DNA from 2 places in the Streptomyces sp. NPDC015661 genome. Region 1 is predicted to be linked to the other one. Evidence: riboswitches for the same ligand, from Rfam matches in the RefSeq annotation. Region 1 holds a riboswitch; the other holds the start of a gene.
What was found. Region 1 has a riboswitch for ZMP and ZTP ahead of glyA (serine hydroxymethyltransferase). Riboswitches for the same ligand answer to the same signal wherever they lie in the genome.
Positions count from the first base shown of each region.

Region 2: another riboswitch for ZMP and ZTP. It lies ahead of ACF07V_RS05460 (bifunctional 5,10-methylenetetrahydrofolate dehydrogenase/5,10-methenyltetrahydrofolate cyclohydrolase); the one in region 1 lies ahead of glyA (serine hydroxymethyltransferase).

Region 1 covers NZ_JBIBST010000001.1:439,252-447,716, reverse strand. The annotation lists gene ACF07V_RS02135 (glutathionylspermidine synthase family protein) at 1-437, shown strand, start outside; gene ACF07V_RS02130 (polysaccharide deacetylase family protein) at 444-1,139, opposite strand; gene rocD (ornithine--oxo-acid transaminase) at 1,231-2,436, opposite strand; ZMP/ZTP riboswitch at 2,629-2,719, shown strand; gene glyA (serine hydroxymethyltransferase) at 2,784-4,052, shown strand; gene ACF07V_RS02115 (hypothetical protein) at 4,049-5,260, opposite strand; gene ACF07V_RS02110 (RNA polymerase sigma factor) at 5,253-5,858, opposite strand; gene trpS (tryptophan--tRNA ligase) at 5,915-6,928, shown strand; gene ACF07V_RS02100 (2'-5' RNA ligase family protein) at 7,024-7,620, shown strand; gene ACF07V_RS02095 (decaprenylphospho-beta-D-erythro-pentofuranosid-2-ulose 2-reductase) at 7,865-8,465, opposite strand, start outside.
Region 2 covers NZ_JBIBST010000002.1:198,353-206,817, forward strand. The annotation lists gene ACF07V_RS05445 (DEAD/DEAH box helicase) at 1-1,328, shown strand, start outside; gene ACF07V_RS05450 (SWF or SNF family helicase) at 1,325-2,677, shown strand; gene ACF07V_RS05455 (hypothetical protein) at 2,658-3,506, opposite strand; gene ACF07V_RS05460 (bifunctional 5,10-methylenetetrahydrofolate dehydrogenase/5,10-methenyltetrahydrofolate cyclohydrolase) at 3,584-4,438, opposite strand; ZMP/ZTP riboswitch at 4,467-4,573, opposite strand; gene ACF07V_RS05465 (GAF domain-containing protein) at 4,708-6,030, shown strand; gene ACF07V_RS05470 (aldehyde dehydrogenase family protein) at 6,073-7,596, shown strand; partial or broken gene ACF07V_RS05475 (thioredoxin family protein) at 7,678-7,986, opposite strand; gene ACF07V_RS05480 (sulfurtransferase TusA family protein) at 8,045-8,465, opposite strand, start outside.

The DNA.
Region 1 (8,465 bases):
GGCACGTCCTGGACACCCTCGACAACGGCGGCGGCACCGGCACCACCTGCTGGATCGAACCCGCCTGGAAGATGCTGCTCTCCAACAAGGCGCTCCTCGCGATCCTGTGGGAGCTGAACCCGGGCCACCCCCATCTGCTGCCCGCCTACCTCGACGGGCCGCGCGAACTCGCCGCCACCACCGGCTGGGTCGCCAAGCCGCTGCTCGGCCGCGAGGGCGCGGGCGTCACCCTGCACGAGGCCGGTACGGAGCCCTTCGTGCGGGACGGGGAGGCCTGCTGCTACCAGGAGCTGGCCCCGCTGCCCGACTTCGACGGCAACCGGGTGGTGCTCGGCGCGTGGGTCGTCGAGGACGAGGCGGCGGGGCTCGGCATCCGGGAGTCGGCGGGACTCGTCACCGACGAGTACGCCCGCTTCCTCCCGCACGTGATCCTCTAGCCCGGCCTACTCGGGGACGTACTCCCGCAGCGGCGCCGGCTTCAGACCGGCCGCCTCCGCCGCGTCCAGGGCCCGCTTCAGGTCCTGCGTCACCGTCTCGTTGAAGTGCAGCAGGATGATGTCTCCGGCCTTCAGGGACGGCGTCGGCGGGGTCCACTGGCCCCAGGTCGTGAGGTCGTACGTCCACGTGACCAGGGCCTTCGCACCGCAGGCGCGGGCCGTGGTCCGGGTCGTCGCGTCGTACGTGCCGTACGGCGGGCGCAGCAGCCGCGGCCCGTCGCCGAACTGCGCGAGGTGCTGGTCGCGGGCCCCGCACACCTCCGCCTTCTGGCCGGCGGCGTCGAGGGTGGTCAGGTCGGGGTGGTTGACGGTGTGGTTCTCGACGCGGGAGCGGCCCTGGTCGAGCAGGGTGTGGAAGTAGCCGGAGTCGTACGAGTAGGCGCCGGGCAGCAGGAAGAGCGAGGCGGGCACCCGTCGGTCGAGCAGCAGCCGCGCGGCGGCGGGGTCGTGGTACCAGCCGTCGTCGATGGTGATGAAGACGACCGGGTCGGTGGTCTCCACGTGGGAGACCACCGGGACGGGCTCGGGCCAGGCCGCCTCCGGGGCGGCGTGCGCGGGTCCGGTGACCGCGCCGAGGAGCGCGAGCGGGACGAGGGCGGCGAGCGCGGCACGCACGGCGTGACGCAGACGGAGTCTCGGCATGGCGGCATCATTGGCCTAGACCAAGTCCGGTGTCAATGAGTCGAGTTGACCGCCCGCGGCCCTTCCTTCACCGCCCTCGAAACGGACTCCGTCAGTCCGACAGAACCCCCCTCAACTGCTCCAGACCCCAGTCCAGATCCTCCTTCGAGATGACCAGCGGCGGAGCGATCCGGATCGTCGAACCGTGCGTGTCCTTCACCAGCACCCCACGCTCCATCAGCCGCTCCGAGATCTGCCGGCCCGTCCCCTTCGTGGGCACGATGTCGACGCCCGCCCACAGCCCGCGCCCGCGCACCGCCTCCACCGCGCCGCCGCCCACGAGCAGCCCCAGCTCCGCGTGGAGATGCTCGCCCAGCTCCGCCGCCCGCTCCTGGAACTCGCCCGTCCGCAGCATCGCGATCACCTCCAGGGCCACCGCGCAGGCCAGCGGGTTCCCGCCGAACGTCGAACCGTGCTCACCCGGCCGGAACACCCCGAGCACCTCGCGGTCGGCCACCACCGCCGACACCGGCACCACTCCGCCGCCCAGCGCCTTCCCCAGGATGTACACGTCCGGCACCACCCCCTCGTGCTCGCACGCGAACGTCCGCCCCGTCCGGCCCAGGCCCGACTGGATCTCGTCCGCCATGAACAGCACGTTCCGCCGGCGGGTCAGCTCCCGCACCCCCGCCAGATAACCGGCCGGCGGGACCAGGACCCCCGCCTCGCCCTGGATCGGTTCGAGCAGCACCGCCACCGTGTTCTCGGTGACCGCCGTCTCCATCGCCGTCAGATCCCCGTACGGCACGATCTCGAACCCCGGCGTGTACGGCCCGAAGTGGTCCCGCGCCTCGTGGTCCGTCGAGAAGCTCACGATCGTCGTCGTCCGGCCGTGGAAGTTGTTCGCCGCCACCACGATCTTCGCGTGCCCGTCCGGCACGCCCTTCACCTCGTACCCCCACTTCCGGGCGGTCTTCACGGCCGTCTCGACCGCCTCCGCCCCCGTGTTCATCGGCAGCACCGCGTCCTTGCCGCACAGCTCCGCCAGCTGCGCGCAGAACTCGGCGAACCGGTCGTGGTGGAAGGCGCGCGACGTCAGCGTCACCCGCTCCAGCTGCGCCTTCGCCGCGTCGATCAGACGCCGGTTGCCGTGCCCGAAGTTGAGCGCCGAGTACCCGGCGAGCATGTCGAGATAGCGACGGCCCTCGACATCGGTCATCCAGGCGCCGTCCGCCGAGGCGACGACGACCGGCAGGGGGTGGTAGTTGTGAGCGCTGTGCGCGTCCGCGGAAGCGATCGCGTCTTCTGTCCTCGACACGGGATCTCCGTTCGTCCTGCGGCTCGGGGGAGGCTCGTCCCCAGGAGGCTGTGGCCCCTTTCTTATCGTCGCTCGGATGCCGGACAGGGAAACCTCGGCGACGGCGCGCCAGCCGAGCGGGTGCCTGGTCGGCCAGGCCGGGCTCGCGGCTCCCTGATCCAGCCCGGCCGACCGGGCACCCGCTACCCTGGAAACACGCACGGCGACTGGCGTACGGGGAAGCGACCCCGGGGGAGCCGTGCGCGCTCCACCACACGAGGTGCCGCTCGCCTGGGCATCACGGGCCCCAGGTCCCGTGCGCACCTCCGCCCCGGGACCGTTCCGCCGAACGCCCGGAGGACACCACCATGACCACCCCGCAGCAGCACCCCGCTCTCGCCGCCGCCGACCCCGAGCTCGCCGCCCTCGTCGGCGCCGAGGAACGGCTCCAGGCCGAGACCCTGCGCCTCATCCCCAGCGAGAACTACGTCTCCGCCGCCGTGCTCGAAGCCTCCGGCACCGTCCTCCAGAACAAGTACAGCGAGGGCTACCCCGGTCGCCGCTACTACGAGGGCCAGCAGAACATCGACCAGGTCGAGACCCTCGCCATCGAGCGCGCCAAGGCCCTCTTCGGCGTCGACCACGCCAACGTCCAGCCCTACTCCGGCTCCCCGGCCAACCTCGCCGTCTACCTCGCCTTCGCGCAGCCCGGCGACACCGTCATGGGCATGGCCCTGCCCATGGGCGGCCACCTCACCCACGGCTGGGGCGTCTCCGCCACCGGCACCTGGTTCCGCGGCGTCCAGTACGGCGTCCGCCAGGACACCGGCCTCATCGACTTCGACCAGGTCCGCGAACTCGCCCTCAAGGAGCGGCCGAAGGTCATCTTCTGCGGCGGCACCGCCCTGCCCCGCACCATCGACTTCGCCGCCTTCGGCGAGATCGCCCGCGAGTCCGGCGCCGTCCTCGTCGCCGACGTCGCCCACATCGCCGGCCTCATCGCGGGCGGTGCCCACCCGTCCCCGGTCGGCCACGTGGACGTCATCTCCACCACCACCCACAAGACCCTCCGCGGCCCCCGCGGCGCCATGCTCATGTCCACCGAGGAGCACGCCAAGGCCCTCGACAAGGCCGTCTTCCCCGGCCTCCAGGGCGGCCCCCACAACCAGACCACCGCCGCCATCGCCGTCGCCCTCCGCGAGGCCTCCCAGCCCTCCTTCCGCGACTACGCCCACGCCGTCGTCGCCAACGCCAAGGCCCTCGCCGAGGCGCTCCTCGCCCGCGGCTTCGACCTGGTCTCCGGCGGCACCGACAACCATCTGATCCTGATCGACCTCACCCCCAAGCAGGTCCCGGGCAAGATCGCCGCGAAGGCCCTCGACCGGGCCGGCATCGTCGTCAACTACAACACCGTCCCCTACGACACGCGGAAGCCCTTCGACCCCTCCGGCATCCGCATCGGCACCCCCTCCCTCACCTCCCGCGGCCTCACCACGGAGCACATGGACCAGGTCGCCGACTGGATCGACCGCGCCGTCACCGCCGCCGGCACCGGCGACGAGGACACCCTCACCGCCGTCCGCGCGGAGGTCGCCGCCCTGATGGCCGCCTTCCCGGCCCCGGGCCTCCCTGTCTAACGACCGGCCCGACCGGGCGCCGTCCCCGCGACGCGCAGGGCCTCCGCCCGGTCCGGTATGCCCTCCAGCCGGAGGATCAGGGCCCCCGCGCTCCCCGTCCACAGGAGCGTGGGGCCCGCCGACCGCACCGCATGGGTCCACACCGAACCGTCCCCCGACTCCAGCGGGAACGTCAGCCGGTGCGGGCGGGCGAACCAGTACGCCGACGTCCCGTCCGGCAGCGTCACCCCCTCCGGCTGCACCGGCACCTGCTTGACGAAGCCAAGCTCGAGCCGGCCCGGGAACTCGTCGAGCCGCACCGTCCGTCCCCCGTTGCGCCAGCACAGGCTGATCACCGCCCGGCCCCGCTCCGCCGCCCCCGTCACCGCGACCGCGTCCGGCGCTCCGAGGGCGCCGGGTATCAGCGGCTCGAAACCCGCCCTGCGCCCGGCCTCCGCCAGGGCCACCGGCTCGGGACACCCCGGCACCGCCCCGCCCGGCGACACCCGCCCGCCCTCGGGGTCGTACCGCACGGAGACCCCGCCGAAGCCGAACCAGTCCGCCACCGCCGCCCGCACGGGAGGTGTCAGCACCAGCACGATCAGCACGCCGGTCAGGCCCGCGACCAGGGCCCGCCACCGCGCCCGCGCCCGGGCCCGCACCCGGCCCCCCGCACGCGCCCACCACGGACGCCGGACCGGCGGCGGCACCCGCTCGGCGAGGAGCTGGGCGAGCACCCGCTCGGCCATCGTCTCGCCGTCCACGTCCGGCACCCGCAACCGCCGCCCCAGCCCCCGCAGCTCGCCCGGCAGCCCCGCCTCACCCGGCCCGTCCGGCACCCGCCCGTCCGGCTCCCGCCCGTCCGGCAGCCGCTCGCCCGGCTCCCGTCCGTTCGGCACCGGCCCGTCCGGCAGCCGCTCGCCCGGCACCCGCCCGTTCGGCACCGGCCCGTCCGGCTCCCGTCCATCCGGCAGCCGCTCGCCCGGCACCCGCCCGTTCGGCACCGGCCCGTCCGGCAGCCGCTCGCCCGGCACCGGCCCGTCCGGCAGCCGCTCGCCCGGCACCGGCCCGTCCGGCAGCCGCTCGCCCGGCACCCGTCCGTCCGGCACCGGCCCGTCCGGCACCGGCCCGTCCGGCACCCGCCCGTCCCGCAGCCGCTCGCCCGGCTCCCGTCCATCCGGCAGCCGCTCGCCCGGCACCTGCCCGTCCGGCACACGCTCCTCACCCACGCCCCTCACCTCCCTCCGATTCCGACTCCGCCGCCACCAGCACCCGCCCCAGCTTTCTCAGCGCCCGGCTCAGACGGGACTTCACCGTGCCCCTCGGCCAGCCCAACGCCAGGGCCGTCTCCGTCTCGTCCAGCTCCAGGAGATACCGGTGGATCACCACTTGCCGCTGCTCCTCCGCGAGGCCGTCCAGGGCCTCCCACAGCCGCCGGCTCCGCTCCCGCTCCTCGGCCGCGACGGCCGGGTCCGCCGACTCCGGTATCCGCGGCTCGCCGCCCAGCAGATCCGCCTCCCGCCCCGCGACGGCACGCTGCCGACCCGCCGAGCGCACTGTGTTCCTGGTCTCATTGACGACGATCCGCAGCAGCCAGGGACGGAACGCCGCACCCTCCTTGAAACTCCCCAGCGACCGGTACGCCTTGAAGAAGGCCTGCTGCACCACGTCCTCGGCCTCCGCGCCGGCGCCGCACGCCACGGCCGCCCTCAGCGCCACCGCCGTGTGTGCGCGGACCAGCTCCGCGTACGCCTCCGGCTCCCCGGCGCGCACACGGGCGATCACCGCGGCCTCGTCCTCGACCAGGCCCCCCTCCCGCGTCCTCACACTCTTGATACACCGGCAGTCGGGGATCGGTTCCCACACCTGAGAGAATGATGTGCATGGCCTCTGACAGTCCCCGTGTGCTCTCCGGAATCCAGCCCACCGCAGGCTCGTTCCACCTCGGCAACTACCTCGGCGCCGTCCGCCAGTGGGTCGCCCTGCAGGAGACCCACGACGCCTTCTACATGGTCGTCGACCTGCACGCGATCACGGTCCCGCAGGACCCCGCCGAGCTGCGCGCCAACACCCGGCTCGCCGTCGCCCAGCTGCTCGCCGCCGGTCTCGACCCCGAGCGCTGCACGCTCTTCGTCCAGAGCCACGTGCCCGAGCACGCCCAGCTCGCCTGGGTCATGAACTGCCTCACCGGCTTCGGCGAGGCGTCCCGCATGACCCAGTTCAAGGACAAGTCCGCGAAGCAGGGCGCCGGCAACGCGAGCGTCGGCCTCTTCACGTACCCGATCCTCCAGGTCGCGGACATCCTGCTCTACCAGGCCCACGAGGTCCCGGTCGGCGAGGACCAGCGCCAGCACATCGAGCTGACCCGCGACCTCGCGGAGCGCTTCAACGGCCGCTTCGGCGAGACGTTCACGATCCCCAAGCCGTACATCCTCAAGGAGACGGGGAAGATCTTCGACCTCCAGGACCCGACGATCAAGATGAGCAAGTCGGCCTCCTCGCCGAAGGGCCTCATCAACCTCCTGGACGACCCGAAGGCCACGGCCAAGAAGGTCAAGAGCGCCGTCACCGACACCGACACGGTGATCCGCTTCGACCCGGAGAACAAGGCCGGCGTCTCCAACCTGCTCAGCATCATGTCCACGCTCACCGGCACCTCCGTCGAGGACCTGGAGAAGAGCTACGAGGGCAAGATGTACGGCGCGCTGAAGACGGATCTCGCCGAGGTCATGGTGGACTTCGTCACGCCGTTCCGGGCCCGCACGCAGGAATACCTGGACGACCCGGAGACGCTGGACTCGGTCCTGGCCAAGGGAGCGGAGAAGGCGCGCGCGATCGCCGCGGAGACGCTGGCGCAGACGTACGAGCGGATCGGCTTCCTGCCCGCCAAGCACTGAGTCCAAGGACCCTGGCCGAAAGGGTGGTGCAGGCCGCACACTGGCGGCTGCACCACCACACAACGACTCGACGACGGACGACGGAGGAGAACGACGTGGGGACCGTAACGCTCGGCGTTTCGATCGCGGTCCCGGAGCCCTACGGCAGCCTGCTCCAGGAGCGGCGCGCCGGCTTCGGGGACCCTGCCGCGTACGGCATCCCCACGCACGTCACCCTGGTCCCGCCGACCGAGGTCCCCGAGGAGCGGCTGCCGGAGATCGAGGCGCACCTCGCGGGTGTCGCCGCCGACCAGCAGCCGTTCCCGGTGCGCCTGGCGGGCACCGGGACCTTCCGCCCGCTCTCCCCGGTCGTCTTCGTGAAGCTGGCGGAGGGCGTGCCCCTCTGCAACGCCCTGCAGCAGCGGATCCGGGACGAGGCCGGCCCCCTTGTGCGCGAGCTGCAGTTCCCGTACCACCCGCACGTCACCGTGGCGCACGGCATCTCCGAGGAGGGGATGGACCGGGCGTTCGAGGAGCTCGCCGGCTACGAGGCGGCCTGGACCTGCCGCTCCTTCGCGCTGTACGAGCAGGGCCCGGACGGGGTCTGGCGGAAGCTGTACGACTACGAGTTCGGCAGCGGCCGCCCGATCGCCGCGGTCCCCGCGCAGGGCGGCAGCCCGGTCGACACACCGGAACCCACGCCCACCGCCTAGCGGAGGTCCGTCACAGCGGCGCGCAGGCCCACCGCCTAGCGGAGTGCGTCACACCGGCGCGCAGGCCCACCGCCCGGCGCGGAGTGCGTCACAGCGGCGCCCACGCCCACCGCCCGGCGCGGAGTGCGTCACAGCGGCGCCCACGCCCACCGCCCGGCGAGGGGTATGTCACAGGGGCACCCGCCCCACCGCCAGGCGAGGGGTCCGTCACAGCGGCGCCCACGCCACCGTCCAGCGGCGTCCGTCACACCGGCAGGCGCCGGAACAGCGGCCTCGGCACGTGCCGTACGGCCGCCATCACCATCCGCAGCGCCCCCGGCACCCACACCGTCTCCGAGCGCCGCCGCAGCCCCAGCTCGATCGCGCCCGCGACCGCCTCCGGGGTCGTCGCGAGCGGCGCCTCCGCCAGCCCCTCCGTCATCTTCGAGCGCACGAACCCGGGCCGTACGACCATGACGTGCACGCCCGTGCCGTGCAGCGCGTCCCCGAGGCCCTGCGCGAACGCGTCGAGCCCCGCCTTCGACGAGCCGTAGATGAAGTTGGCGCGGCGGGCCCGCTCGCCCGCCACCGAGGAGAGCACCACCAGCGAGCCGTGCCCCTGCGCCTGGAGCGCGCCCGCGCACACCAGACCGGCCGAGACGGCGCCCGTGTAGTTGGTCTGCGCGACCCGGACCGCGGCGAGCGGCTCGGACTCGTCGCGGGCCTGGTCGCCGAGGACCCCGAAGGCGAGCAGCACCATGTCGATGTCGCCCTCCGTGAAGATCTTCCCGAGCCGCTCCTCGTGCGACTCCGTGTCGAGCGCGTCGAACGGCACGGTGTGCACGTCCGCCCCGAGCACGCGCAGC
Region 2 (8,465 bases), on a different contig from region 1:
GCCTCGGCAAGACGATCACCGTCATCGCCCTGCATCTGCACCGACAGACCGACCCGGCGTCCGCCGGGCCCACCCTCGTCGTCTGCCCGACCTCGCTCATGGGCAACTGGCAGCGGGAGATCGAGAAGTTCGCGCCGGGCACACCCGTGCGCCGCTTCCACGGCGCGGCCCGTGACCTGGAGGCGCTCGCCGACGGCGGCTTCGTGCTCACCACGTACGGCACGATGCGCCTGGACGCCGAGCGGCTCGCCGACCGGAACTGGGGGCTCGTCGTCGCGGACGAGGCACAGCACGTCAAGAACCCCTACTCGGCGACAGCCCGTCAGCTGCGGACCATCGGCGCACGCGCGCGCGTGGCCCTGTCCGGCACGCCGGTGGAGAACAACCTCTCCGAGCTGTGGGCGATCCTCGACTGGACCACGCCGGGGCTGCTCGGCAGCCTGGGCGCCTTCCGGACCCGGTACGCCGCCGCCGTCGAGGGCGGGCAGGACCCGGCCGCGGCCGAGCGGCTCGGCGCGCTGGTACGCCCCTTCCTGCTGCGCCGGCGCAAGTCCGACCCCGGCATCGCCCCCGAGCTGCCGCCGAAGACCGAGACCGACCGGACCGTCTCCCTGACGCCCGAGCAGACCGGTCTGTACGAGGCGGTGGTACGGGAGACGCTCGCGGCGATCGCCGAGGCCGACGGCATGGAGCGCCGGGGCCTCGTCGTGAAGCTCCTGACGGGCCTCAAGCAGATCTGCAACCACCCCGCCCAGTACCTCAAGGAGGAGCGGCCGAGGATCGAGGGACGTTCGGGAAAGCTGGAGCTGCTCGACGAACTCCTCGACACGATCCTCGCCGAGGGCGCGTGCACCCTGGTCTTCACCCAGTACGTGGGAATGGCCCGGCTCCTGGAGACGCACCTCGCGGCGCGGGGCGTGCGGACGCAGTTCCTGCACGGCGGCACGCCGGTCGCCGAGCGCGAGGCGATGGTCTCCCGCTTCCAGAGCGGGGAGGTCCCGGTCTTCCTGCTGTCCCTGAAGGCCGCCGGGACGGGGCTCAACCTGACCCGCGCCGAACACGTGGTGCACTACGACCGTTGGTGGAACCCGGCCGTGGAGGCGCAGGCCACCGACCGTGCGTACCGGATCGGGCAGGACAGGCCGGTGCAGGTCCACCGGCTGATCGCCGAGGGCACGATCGAGGACCGGATCGCCGCGATGCTCGACCGCAAGCGCGAACTGGCGGACACCGTCCTCGGGAGCGGCGGGGACGCCCCGCCGGAACTGACCGAACTGACCGATGCCGAACTGGCGGAGCTGGTGCGGCTGCGAGGGGACGGACGATGAGCGCGTACGAAGCGGGACACGGCCACGGTCATGGCCACGGCCGCGCGGACGACGAACGGACCTTCGAGGCGCTGCCGCCGGTGGGCGGCGGCGGGTTCGCCCGCACCTGGTGGGGACAGGCGTGGCTGAAGGCCCTGGAGGACTCCGCGCTCGACGGGCAGCAGCTCAAGGCGGGGCGCCGTCACGCGCGCGCGGGGGCGGTGGGCGCCGTCTCGGTGCGACCCGGCCGGATCACAGCCCTGGTCAAGGACCACGCCGGCACGACGTACCGCGGCGACGTGCTGGTGCGGGAGTTCTCGGAGGAGCAGTGGGAGCGGCTCCTCGGCCTCGCCGTGGACAGCGCCGGCCACATCGCCGCTCTCCTGGACCGCGAGATGCCGCCGCATCTGGTGGAGGACGCGGCGGCGGCCGGGCTCGACCTGCTGCCGGGCATCGGGGATCTGGAGCCGGAGTGCGGCTGTGAGGCCTGGGACCACTGCCCGCACACGGCGGCGCTCTGCTACCAGGTCGCCCGCCTCCTCGACGAGGATCCCTTCGTCCTCCTCCTGATGCGGGGGCGCGGCGAGCGCACCCTCCTGGAGCAGTTGCAGGAGCGCAGCGCGGCACGTGCCGTCGCGCCGTCCGCGCGGGGCGGGGAGGAGGCGGGCGGCGGGTTCGAGGGGGTCGGCGGGCTGCCCGGCGTGTCGGCCGGGGAGGTGTTCGCGGCGGGGTTCCTCGTACCGCCGCTGCCCGCCCCTCCGGTCGCGCCGGCCGCGCCCGGGCGGTCGCCGTCCCTGGACACGGACACCCCGCCGGAGCCGGGGGTCGACCCGGCCGCGCTCGAGTTCCTCGCCCAGGACGCGGCGACACGCGCGCAGCGGCTGCTCGGGGAGTTGTCGGCGGACGCAGGCGCGACCGCTTCGGCCGACGGACGCCTGACGGTTGCTCAGGACGCGGTCCGGCTCGCGGCGGCCGCTCCCGTGCCCTGGATCGCGGCGCGCCTCGCCTCCGGTTCGGGCAGGTCGCGGACGGAGCTGGACCTGGCCACGCGCGCGTGGCGGTTCGGGGGCGCCGCCGCCCTCGCCGTACTGGAGGAGGAGTGGACGCCGGACGCGGAGGCGCTCGACCGGGCCGGGCTCCGGCTCGCCGGGGCCTGGCAGGACGACGAACGGCCGGTGCTGCGACGCGCGGGCGGCGCGCGGTGGACGGTCGCGGGCGCGGAGGCGCAGCTGCGGCTCGGCGAGGACGGGCGCTGGTGGCCGTACCTGAAGGCAGGGGCCCGATGGTCCCCGGCCGGCCCGCCGGACCGTGACCCGGCGGCGGCCCTGGCGACGGCGTTCGCCGCCGGCGCTACTGGAGCCGGTGGCTGAGCGTGCCGCTGACGGCAGCCAGGCTGCAGGCGACGGTGTCCGCGCCGAGGAGGTGACTCGTCAGGTACGGGTACTGGGCGAAGGTCGTCCAGCGCGTGCCGAGCGGCTGCCGGGCGGCTTTGCGGCGGAGCGGTTCGCGGCAGAGCGCGGTGGCCGCTTCGCGTACGGCCTGGTCGGTGGCGAAAGTGCCGACCAGGCGGGGCCGGGCGACGAGTTCTGCGTGGTGCGGCGTGTCGCAACCGCGGCGGAGGGCCGTGCCCGGCGCGTCGCGGTCGATGTCGAAGCAGTCGCCGACGCGGAGCGCCTCGAAGGAGACGGGCCGCTCGGGGAGCCGTTCGCCCGACGGGCGCCCCGAGGGCACGGGGGCGGTGCTCGCGGACCGGGAAGGGTCCGCCGGTGTGCGGTCCACGGGCTCGGTACGGGTCGGCGTGTCGCCCCTTTCACCTCCGGTCGCCGGGGCGGGCAATCCCGTACCACCGGTGACGGCGGGGGACGGCGCGCCGGCGGGTGCCCCTCCCGGTCGGCCGTCGGCGAGTGCGCCGCCCTCCGCGCCGCCACGGGCGGTCAGGAAGGCGCCGGCCACCAGGGCGGCCGTGACCAGCGGCACGAGCGGTACACCGAACCAACGGGCGCGCCGCGCCTCAGGTCCCGGCCGGGGTGCGCCGGGCCGCACGAACCGAGTCGACCATCCGCCCTCGCCACCGGTCACGAGCCGCTCGACGACGCGGGGGCCGGTGACGCGGGGATCGGTGAGGCCGGGCCCGGTGACGCGGGGATCGGCCGGTGCGGTCGGGTGTGTCGAGGCGTCCGTGCCGGTGGGACCGGACACGCCCGGGCGGCGCGGTGCGGAGGCGCGCGGACGCCAGCGCCGCTCCCCCGTCACCGCCGCCGCCCGGTCATGGCTGCCTACAGGCCGAGCTGACGCTGCGCGCCCTCGACCGTCTGGGCGAGGAGCACGGCGATGGTCATGGGGCCGACACCGCCGGGGACCGGGGTGATGAGGGAGGCGCGCTCGGCGGCCGAGGCGAAGTCGACGTCGCCGATGTTGCCCGGGTTGTAGCCGGCGTCGATGACGACGGCGCCCGGCTTGATGTCCTCGCCCTTGATGAAGTTCGGCTTGCCGACGGCGGCGACGAGGATGTCGGCCTCGCGGACGGCCGAGGAGAGGTCCTGGGTGCGGGAGTGGCAGTAGGTGACGGTGGCGTCGCGGCCGAGGAGGAGCAGGCCGGCGGGCTTGCCGAGGATGGCGCTACGGCCGACGACGACCGCGCGCTTGCCGGTGAGTTCGACGTCGTACGCGTCGAGGAGACGCATGATGCCGCCGGGGGTGCAGGAGACGAACCCGGGCAGACCGAAGCCCATGGCGGCGAAGGAGGCCATGGTGACGCCGTCGACGTCCTTCTCGGGGGCGATGGCCTCGAAGGCGGCGCGCTCGTCGATGTGCGGGCCGACCGGGTGCTGGAGCAGGATGCCGTGGACCTCGGGGTCCTCGGACAGGGCGGTGATGGCGGCGACGAGCGCCTCGGTCGTCGTCCCGGCGGGCAGCTCGACGTGCTTGGAGCGGATTCCGGCCTTCGCGCAGCGGTTCTGCTTCATCTTCACGTACGTGACGGAGGCCGGGTCCGCGCCGACCAGAACGGTCGCGAGGCAGGGGGTGACGCCGGTGCGGCGGGTGATCTCGGCGGCTCGGGCGGCGGTCTCCTCGACCGTGCGGCGGGCGAGGGCCGTACCGTCCATGAGGGTGGCGGTGCTGGTGGACATGGCAACTCCTGGGCGTCGTCTCTGACCGGTGGTTCGCCCAGGCGCACGGCATCGGCACGGTCGCGCCACGGGGGACGCTCCGCCGGGCCGCTCCCCGGTGGTGATCCACCTCAAGCGCCAGTCACGGCCCGGGGCCCACTCTACGTGAGCGGTCGGGGGCCGGTCCCGGACAGGGTGCATATGCCGTGGTGCGAGGTGGCTTGTCGGCGGCGCCCTGGCGCACCACGATGAGCGCGATGGGCCGGGACGACCTCGACGAGGAGGCCGAGTTGAGCGATGCGTGGGTGGCCGGGGAGCAGGCGTCCATGAGGGCGCCGGCGAGCCGCTTGGGCACGGAGCGGGCACCGGCTGGGGATCCGGAAGGGAACGTCGGCCCGAGCAGGGAGGCCGACCCGGACAACCGCGAGGCCCGCCCGCTGGTGGCCGCGTCCTGGCGGCGCTCGCTCCGCGCGCACGTGAGCCCGGACGGGGCGGCGCGGGTGGAACTGGACGAGGACGCGCTCGCCGCGTACCGCGAGGCGCATCCCCTCTCCGCGGCGATGCCGGTGATCCGGGAGCTGATGGGGGCGTACGCGACGGACGGGGAGCATCTCCTCGCGGTCTGCGACGCCGCCGGGCGGATGCTGTGGGTCGAGGGGCATCGGGGCACCCTGCGCAAGGCCCGGGGGATGAACTTCGTGGCCGGGGCCCGCTGGTCGGAGGCGGCGGTCGGGACGAACGCGCCGGGTACGGCCCTGGCGGTGGACCGTCCGGTGCAGGTCGTCGCCGCCGAGCACTTCCGGCGTCCGGTGCGGGCCTGGACCTGCGCCGCGGCCCCCGTGCACGACCCGTACAGCGGCCGGGTGCTCGGCGCGGTCGACATCACGGGCGGCGAACGGCTCGCGCACCCGCACAGCCTCGGCTTCGTGCAGGCGGTGGCGCGGGCGGCGGAGTCCCAGCTGGCCCTGCTGGGCCCGGCCCCGGACCCGGGCCGGCTCAGGCTGTCGGCGCTCGGACGGGACGAGGCGGTGCTCTCGGTGGGCGGACGGCGGCTGCGGCTGAGCCGCCGGCACAGCGAGATCCTGGTGGTCCTCGCGCACCGTCCCGAGGGAGTGGGCGGAGACGAGCTCCTCACCCTCCTGTACGAGGACGAGTCGGTGACCCCGGTGACGCTGCGGGCCGAGCTGTCCCGGCTGCGGGCGCTGCTCGGCCCCGAGGCGCTGCGCTCGCGGCCGTACCGGCTCTCCGGGGCGGTGGACGCGGACTTCGCGACGGTCGACCGGCGGCTCGCCTCGGGGGCGGTCGCGGCCGCGGCCGGGGATTACGCGGGCCCGCTGCTGCCCGCGTCGACCGCGCCCGGGGTCGTACGGCTGCGGGAACGGCTCGCGGACCGGCTGCGGGCGGCACTGGTCGACCGGCGGGATCCGGGGCTGCTCGCCGACTGGGCGTACAGCGCGTGGGGCGAGGACGACGTGGTGGTCTGGCGGGCGCTGTGCCAGGCGGTGCCCGCCGCCCAGCTTCCCCCCGTACGCGCGCGTCTCGCCTCTCTGGAGGCGGAACTGTCGGCCGGTGCAACGGGATTGCAACGTACGGGTCTCCACACTCGGGCGTGAGCGCCGGCCAGGGACGGCCGGCGCGTCCCAGGGAGGCCATCCATGACCCGTTACGCCGCACCCGGCACCGAGGGCGCGCTCATGTCGTACCAGGCCCGCTACGACCACTGGATCGGCGGCGAGTACGTCGCCCCGGCGGCCGGCCGCTACTTCGAGAACCCGAGCCCGGTCGACGGCCGCCCCTTCACGGAGGTCGCGCGCGGCACCGCCGAGGACGTGGAACGCGCCCTCGACGCGGCGCACGCGGCGGCCCCGGCGTGGGGACGGACGGCACCGGCGGAGCGGGCGGCCGTCCTGCTGCGGATCGCGGACCGCATGGAGAGCAACCTGGAGGCGCTCGCGGTCGCCGAGACCTGGGACAACGGCAAGCCGGTCCGGGAGACGCTCGCCGCGGACATCCCGCTCGCGATCGACCACTTCCGCTACTTCGCGGGGGCGCTGCGGGCCCAGGAGGGCGCGCTGAGCGAGATCGACGACGACACCGTCGCGTACCACTTCCACGAGCCGCTGGGCGTCGTCGCGCAGATCATCCCGTGGAACTTCCCGATCCTCATGGCGGTCTGGAAGCTGGCCCCGGCGCTGGCCGCGGGCAACGCGGTGATCCTCAAGCCGGCCGAACAGACCCCGGCCTCGGTGCACTTCTGGCTGAGCCTGGTCGCGGACCTGCTGCCGCCGGGCGTCCTGAACATCGTCAACGGCTTCGGCGAGGAGGCCGGCAAGCCGCTGGCGTCCAGCCCGCGCGTGGCGAAGATCGCCTTCACGGGCGAGACGTCGACCGGCCGGCTGATCATGGAGTACGCCTCGCAGAACCTGAAGCCGGTCACCCTCGAACTCGGCGGCAAATCCCCCAACATCTTCTTCGACGACGTGTGGGCGGCGGACGACGACTTCCGCGACAAGGCCCTCGAGGGCTTCACGATGTTCGCCCTCAACCAGGGAGAGGTCTGCACCTGTCCCTCGCGCGCCCTCGTCCAGCGCGGTCACTACGCCGACTTCCTGGAAGCGGCGGTCGCCCGCACGGAGAAGATCGTCCCGGGCCACCCCCTGGACACGGACACGATGATCGGCGCCCAGGCCTCCGCCGACCAGCTCCGGAAGATCCTCTCCTACCTGGAGATCGGCCAGAAGGAGGGCGCCAAGATCCTGACGGGCGGCCAGATCGTGGAGCACGGCGGCGAGTTGGCGGGCGGCTACTACGTCCAGCCGACCGTCTTCGAGGGCGACAACCGCATGCGGATCTTCCAGGAGGAGATCTTCGGCCCGGTGGTGGCGGTGACGTCCTTCACCGACTTCGACGACGCGATCCGCACCGCCAACGACACCCTCTACGGCCTCGGCGCCGGAGTCTGGACCCGCGACACGAACACCGCCTACCGCGCGGGCCGAGCGATCCAGGCGGGCCGCGTCTGGACGAACTGCTACCACGCCTACCCGGCCCACGCGGCCTTCGGCGGCTACAAGCAGTCGGGCGTGGGCCGCGAGACGCACAAGATGATGCTGGACCACTACCAGCAGACGAAGAACCTGCTGGTGAGCTACTCGCCGAAGAAGCTCGGGTTCTTCTAGGGGCACGAAAAAGGGCGCCTGACCTGGTCTTTTGCCCGGGCAGGCGCCCCTCGCTCGCCCCACGTAGGCAGGGGTCGCGTTTTACACCAAAACTCGCGGTTCATCTTTCTTCTGCTCCTCGGCGATCTGCTTGCCTACTTCGTCCATGTCAACCTTCCGCGACTGTGCGATCAGGTCCTGCAGGGCGTTCTCGGGCAGGGCACCGGGCTGGGAGAAGATGGCGACCTTGTCCCGGATGATCGCGAGCGTCGGGATCGACTGGATGTCGAACGCCTGGGCGAGTTCCGGCTGTGCCATGGTGTCGACCTTGCCGAAGACGAGGTCGGGGTGGCGCTCGGACGCGGCCTCGAAGACCAGGCCGAACATGCGGCACGGCGGGCACCAGTCGGCTCAGAAGTCGACGAGGACGGGTTTGTCGCTGAGGAGGACCTCATGGGCGAAGGTGACGTCAGTGACGGAACGCGCTGACATTGCTCTGCGCTCTCCTTCTCGGGTCAGACGGCGCCAGCGGTGAGATCGCGCAGACGCCGTCCGGCGCACCTTGCGATGTTCTTGTTACTGGCGCGGCTGGGGCACGGCCTTGTGGGGATTCGGCCCGGTGCCAGGGTGCACCGGGCCTGGTCGGCGTCGGCCGGGCGGCGAGGCGAAGGACGTACCGGTCCGGGGCGCGACCGGGCACGGGTCCGAGGTAGTGGTGGCCGGTCATGCGGCACCAGGCGGGCAGATCGAGCGGTGCGGCCGGATCTGTGGCGATGACGTGGACGACCATGCCCGGCTCGGCTCCGTCGATCTCTTTGCGCTGGCGCAGCAGGAGCCTGACGCAGGGGAGGCCGGTGCCGTCGACGGTGATGTCCGGCGCGGGGGTGTCG